2 regions of the Arthrobacter sp. GAS37 genome follow, and region 2 is predicted to be linked to the other one. Evidence: riboswitches for the same ligand, from Rfam matches in the RefSeq annotation. Region 2 holds a riboswitch; the other holds the start of a gene.
The links. A riboswitch is a leader RNA that binds a small molecule or an ion and turns the genes downstream of it on or off. The one in region 2 is predicted to bind cyclic di-AMP.
Positions count from the first base shown of each region.

Region 1: linked by a shared signal. The riboswitch ahead of ABH924_RS14260 (hypothetical protein) and the one ahead of ABH924_RS03970 (NlpC/P60 family protein) in region 2 are both predicted to bind cyclic di-AMP.

Region 1 covers NZ_JBIYDB010000016.1:77,628-80,783, forward strand. The annotation lists gene ABH924_RS14255 (PucR family transcriptional regulator) at 1-619, shown strand, start outside; gene ABH924_RS14260 (hypothetical protein) at 692-1,705, opposite strand; cyclic di-AMP (ydaO/yuaA leader) riboswitch at 1,708-1,858, opposite strand; gene ABH924_RS14265 (flavin-containing monooxygenase) at 1,997-3,100, opposite strand; gene ABH924_RS14270 (TetR/AcrR family transcriptional regulator) at 3,141-3,156, shown strand, end outside.
Region 2 covers NZ_JBIYDB010000003.1:65,290-68,445, forward strand. The annotation lists gene ABH924_RS03965 (HNH endonuclease) at 1-492, opposite strand, end outside; gene ABH924_RS03970 (NlpC/P60 family protein) at 741-1,505, opposite strand; cyclic di-AMP (ydaO/yuaA leader) riboswitch at 1,511-1,693, opposite strand; gene ABH924_RS03975 (M23 family metallopeptidase) at 1,823-2,641, opposite strand; cyclic di-AMP (ydaO/yuaA leader) riboswitch at 2,644-2,851, opposite strand; gene ABH924_RS03980 (metal-dependent transcriptional regulator) at 2,978-3,156, opposite strand, start outside.

The DNA.
Region 1 (3,156 bases), on a different contig from region 2:
GCACCGTTCCGCCGCGCTGCAGGCAACTATCGGGGTCGATTCCGTGCTTTTCAGCGCCGGCACCGAGACGCACTCGGTCCTGTTGTTCCGCGAAACCGGCGGACGGGCGGAGCATGCCCAAGTCTTGGTCCACTATCAGCTGGAACTCGCCAAGCGCGCCGGCCGGAAGGTGGACCGCGTCATTCTCGGCATCAGCGAGCCGTTTTCAGTCATCCGGCAGCTGGGCCGGGCGTACCGGCAGTCGAAGCTCGCGGCCCAGGCTGCCGCCGTCGATCCTCCACTCGGAGAGCTCGTGGACAGCCGCTCGGCCGGGATTTACCAATTGTTCGAACGGCTACAGGCGCCCGGTGGCTGGGACGATTCGGGCTCGGCACATTTCCAGGAGATCGAGGATGCTGACCGCAACGGCGAGCTGCTGCCCTTGCTCGAACTCCTCTATGACAGCGACGGCTCCGTGCAGGACGTGGCTGGGAAGCTCCACCTGCATCGGAGCAGCATTTACAACCGGCTGGCCAGGGTCCGCCAGCTTATCGGTGCTGACCCGCTGAATGGCGCGACCCGGCTCGAACTCCACGCAACGCTCAAAGCGCGCCGCTGGGCGGGCCGTCCGCGGATTTGAAGCCGCTGGTACCGGAAGCCGCGCTGGCTTACTTGTTGAACTCGACGGCAGACTTTCGATGCTGTCCCATCCTCACTGCAGGGCCTTGGTTGCTGCGTCCAAAATCGACCCAAGATCCACGCCGGGTTGGGTGGGCTGTGGCGTGGGACTAGGACTGGTCGGGGTCCGCGGCTTCCAAGAACCTGTGGGCGCGGGGGAGGGCGTGCCGGTCTGGGGCGGAGTCGGGGTTGGGGTGGTTGGCCCTGTCGGAGCCGGGGTGGGAGCCGGGGTGGGGGTCGTTGGCCCGGTCGGAACCGGATTGGAAGGAACAGGCACCGGGGTAAGGCTTGGGGGCAGTGCTGACGGGACGGCAGGAACCTGGACGGAGATCGACGGTGCCGAGACACTCGACGGTTCGACAGCGGCGGGTCCTTGCGGCGAATGTTGCGCCGGGCCCGCGGAGGTCTGGCCGGACTTGGCGCTTGGGGTAGCTGCAGAAGGTGATGCAGCAGCGCTGGGGGAAGTACTTGCCGCCGCGGAAGGAGCGCCGGATTGCGTGGAGTCTTTGTTGTCCGCGCTCGCAGCGTCCTGGGCTCGGGATTCCTGACCGAAGAAAGGCAACTCAAGGGCTTGGCCCAGGGAACCGGCGGTCAACAAGATGCCTAGGGCACCTGCAACCACTGCCATTCGATTGCTCATCGTCCGGATGCTGGCGGCCTTCTTGAGGACGGCGTGTGGTTCCCGGCTGAAGGACGAACCGGTGAACGATGCCGGACCGACGGCGGCACGGGGTGTCGCCGGGAGTGCCGTTGTGGCTGCCTTCTCAGGTTTGGCTTGCTCAGCTGTCGCAGCAGTCACCGTCGGAATGGCGGCGGTTTCGCTGGCTTGGGAAGCCCGCTTCCGTTCGGCTGCGCGGGCGGCCGCGCGCGTGGTGGGCGCCGCCGTCGTCCGGGTTGCCGCGCGGGTGGGTTCCGCTGTCGAACTCAAAGGTTCAGTAGCCGGTGCCGCGATGAACGGTTCGCTGTCTTTGGCCCGACGACGTCCGGTTGGTTTGGTGCTCTCGCCCGCCACTTCGGCACGGCGAGGCTGATCCATGATTGGGGACATGGTGATTGCCTCTCAACGCCTTCGAGGTTAGCTGTCGGGTTCGGACGAGGCCGTCCGGCCGCGCGTGGCGGCTTCACCCCGAGGGCCTGTGGAGAAGTAGGCCCGGAGACTCTGGGTCCCCCGTCTCTGCCGCGGGTCTGGCGGATTCCGGGTTGCGGCAGAGCTCGGCGTCAACCCGGAAGCGGCCCATTTGGGGATTGGGTCGCCCCTCGACGCTACAACAGCCGGCACGCAAAGTCACATTTGAATAACGGGCGGGGTAACCGGTTTTTGCCAAGAACTTCCGCGAGCCTAGTCCCGCGGACCTTCAGTCTGCCCGGCGATGAGTCCTGCGACGTGTTCGGCGTCGCGGCCGACCCCGCCCACGAGGCCCGAGGTCAGCCCGTATTGGAAGGGCATGCCCACGAAGAACAGCCCTGGCAGTTGTTCAACGGCGCCCCGGCAAGTGAGCGGCCAGCCGTCCTCATCCGCGGGAAGTCCTCGGATCCAGCCAAAGTCCGGTTGGTAACCGGTAGCCCAGATCACCGTGGACACCGGGATCGCGTGGCCTTCGTCGGTCAGGGGTTGGCCCTTGCGGGTGCCCGTCAGCCGTGGCAGGCGGGTGACTCCCGCGGCGTCGAGCTCTCGGGTGGAGGCCCGGATCAGCGGCGCGCCGTGCTTCGTGAACCCGACCGCGACTTTGCGGCCGATAGGGGTGGATCTGTTCAATACCTTGTGGATGAAGAGCCACCAAAGCCCGCCGGCGTATCGCGTTACGGGGCTTGGAATGTGGAAGGGAGGGGTTCCGGCAATGTAGGTGCGGTGGGTAGGTGCGAGCTCCAGGGCGATTTCGACGCCGGAGGTGCCGGAGCCGACCACCAGGACATCTCCGGGTGGAACCGAGTCCTGGTTGGTGTATTCCGCTCCGTGGAGTTGGTGGATGCCGGGATCCAGATCCTCGGCGAACGCCGGGATCCTTGGCTGCGCGTTCGGGCCCGTGGCAACAACAACGTTCTTGGCCAGGATCGACCCGGAGCCTGACTGTACTCGGAACCGGCCGTCCTCCCGCTCGATGCCGGTGACGTGGGCACCATGGCGTACCGGGAGTTCCCAGTTCCTGGCGTACTCCTCAAGGTATTCGGCCATGGCGTCTTTTCCGGGAAAGCTGCCTCGGGCGGCGGGAAATAGCATGCCGGGCAGGGAATCGTGCTGCGCCGGGGTGAAGAGCCGCAAGGAATCCCATCGGTTCCGCCACACGTCGCCGACGCGGGCCTGCGAGTCCAGGATGAGGAAGTCTTGCCGGTGTTTCTTCAGGTGGAATCCGGTGGCGAGCCCTGCCTGCCCGGCGCCCACAACCACGGTGTTCACTGGCTCATTGCTGTCCATCGCGAAGCCTCCTGAGGTGTTCGAGGTCATTAGAATAGCATTCCAGTCACTAGAATGCTATTCTTTTTCCGTGGAAATCCGGCACA
Region 2 (3,156 bases):
CGATTCAGGCAGGAGGAAGGGATCCCATGCGGGCGCAGGTTTCTCAAGCTCCTTGATCTGCCAGATAGTCCCGGTGGGCGCCGCCGGCGTGAACCTCAGTTTCCAGCCCATCTCGGCTGGAGTGTGGTCACTCTTGGCGTTGTTGCAGCGCAAGCACGCTGCCACCAGGTTTTCCCAGGAATCCGCGCCGCCCCTGGATTTGGGGTGGACGTGGTCAATGGTGTGGGCTGCTTTCCCGCAATAGGCGCAGCGGTGACCGTCACGGCGCAAGACGCCGCGGCGTGTAACCGCCGTGATGGTGTTGTACCTCGGCCGGATGTAGCGATTGAGCAGAATCACGGAGGGACGTCCGAGAATCTCCTGCGGCCCGACGACAGGCTCGTCGCCTTCGGCCACTACGCTCGCTTTTCCGGTGAGCACAAGGACCAGCGCCCGGCGGAAGGTTACTACCGCCAGCGGTTCATATCCAGCATTCAGAACGAGTGTGCGCATGCACGTACCTCTTCACGGCCGCACCCGTCAGGGGCGCGAGGGCCGGCTGCCCTCTGCATGTACGGGCTGTGGATCGACAACCTAAGAGTAAACACTCGGAGGCCAGATCAACGAATCCTTGCCGGAGTTCCAGCGCAGTGTCGGTCAAAGTTCACGTGCCGGACACATAGCGCATGCTGGTTAAAACAGAACATCCCCGCGGGCGGACCAGCGGGGATGTTCCAGTGAAGCTATGTAACCGGAGCTATTTAGCCACCAACGCGGATGAAGACCGGGCCGGAGCCGACATTGACGCTGTAAAGGGCGGTGGTGCCACCGTTCCAGCCGCCGTGGACTGCCATGCCGTTGCCGACGTAAACGGCGATGTGGGCCATGCCCATGCCACCGTTCTGGTAGTAGACCAAGTCTCCCGGCTGCGCTTCAGCGGCGCTGACCGTACGGCCAAGAGAGAGGTAGTCTGCCGGCCAGCCGTGGAAGTTGATCCCAACAGCGGCCAGGGAGTTCGAAGCCAGGGCGGTGCAGTCCTGGGCAACGCCAAGCTGTGCGTAAGCTGCGGCAGCAATTGCTGCGCCCTTGCCGCTGGCAACCTTCGTTGCAGGTGAAACAGCAGCGGTGACAGAGAGCGTCGAGGAGCCGGTAGCGGCACCCGTTGCAGCCTGCGTAGCCGGAGCAGCTTCCTGCGTGGCAACCGGAGCTGCGACAACCGGAGCAGCCTCGGTAGAGACCGCCGGGCGCTCGTACTTGATGGCGACGGAGGAGTCGGCCGAAATGCTGGCTTGGGCGATGGACTGGACTTCCAGGGCGGAGGTCGAAGTGGACTCGCGAGGGACGTTGGTTTCTGCAGCGTTGGCTGCAATACCGCTAGTGAGCACCAGACCTGAAGCAGCTGCGATAACAGCTGCCTGACGGCCTACGCCACCGGCGTTGCTGCCGACAGTCTTAGCGATAACGGCAAGCGAGTTGGTCTTGGTGACCGCGGCACGGTGGCGCGCAACAGTAGAGCGTGAAGACACGTTAAGAGGCCTCTCCCTATGCCCGCGAGGTAAGCTGTCGGATTCGGATGGGAGTCATCCGGCCACACTTCTCCCTCTCGGAAGTTGTGCGACTTAACCCCAAGGCCATCGGTGAAGATGACCAAAAGTGGGTCCCCCGCCTCTGCCAGACGATGTTTTGCGAACGGAACCTCGAGCAGTGGCAGAGCTAGGCAATCCACTCGAGTGCATCAACTCTCTAAAAGTTGATGCGTCTTAGACGGTACATGAGTTTTGGCTCAATGTCACATTCAGGTCACGGAGCGTGACAAGCATGCGAGAGGCTTCCATCGGATTGGCTACAGCCAGCCCAGGGGGTCAACGACGTCGCCGTTGACCATGACTTCAAAATGGAGGTGGCAGCCCGTAGAGGCGCCGGTGGTGCCGCTCAATGCGATGACATCGCCGCGGCTGACCGTCTGGCCCACCTGGACGTTGAACGAAGACAAATGGTTGTACGTGGTTTCCAGGCCGTTGCCGTGGTCCACCACAATGCGGTTTCCGCCGCCATACGGATGCCAGCCAGCGAAAGTGACCTTGCCGGCGGCGGCGGCATGGACCTGGGTGCCGCACTGGGCCACGAAGTCCTGGCCCCGGTGGAACTCCCCCAAGCCGCCCGTGATGGGATTCACACGATAGCCGAAAGGCGAGGCCGTGGTCAGTGTGTCCAGCGGCGCCCCCAGGGTGCCTTTGGAGGACGACGTCTTGATGGTGCCGACGGACTGCGCACTCAAGAGCTGCTTGAGTTTGCTGTCCGGATCCGCCGTGGTGGAAACCGCAGCACGGCTGAAGTCGATCGTGGCGCTTGCCGCGGCCGGAATCTCAGGCTGGGTGCCCACCGCCGAGGCGGCCTGGTTCGATTCGGCCGTGGCCGTCATGGCGCCGGTGCCCGGCATGGCGACCGTCAGGATGAGGCCCGTCGCGGCAAGGGCCACTCCGGCCTTCTGTCCCGCCCCGCTCGCCGCAGCGAACTCGGCTATCTGCCGCAAAGGACCCTTGCGGCGGCGAAGTTCGCGATGGGGATCGCGGGGCCGATCGTGCTCGACGGCGCTTGTGCTCCGCAGCTCAGCAGTAGGACCGGACGCGCGCCTGCGGCCCCTGGTGTTCTGCGTAGTCAAGGTTTTCCTCTCTGGCAAGCCTGCGAAGTTAGCTGTCGGATTCGGGCCAGAGAGATCGTGGACCCGGTCCGCGTGAAGGGCGCGAAGCGCAGAGCTACCGAAGGGGCCCTGCGCTGTTTGCACTTCCGCTGCGGACTTCACCCCAAGGCCGTCTTTCGACAGCCGATGGTGGTTCCTCCGCTTCTGCCAGTGAATGGACTAATCCACCTGATCCGCTGGCAGAACTCGGCTTCGGATCAGGTAACGCTTTGGTATCGGCGCCAGTAATAAACTATAGGGGATTAAGCCCCCGCGGTAATAATTTCGTTATCTTTGCTGGCCGCCTCGCCAGGCCGGCTAGGCGACCGTGACAAACACGTGCGAGGCTACCTCAGGCGGCAGCTCCAGCGCGCCGTCGATATTGGGCACGCGAACGGAGATGTACTCCCCCACACGTTCCAGGGAAACCCTGGCTCCGGGGCGGATTCCGCCCTCGTCCAGCTGCACCAGAAGTTCCGGTTCCACCTGGATCGGTT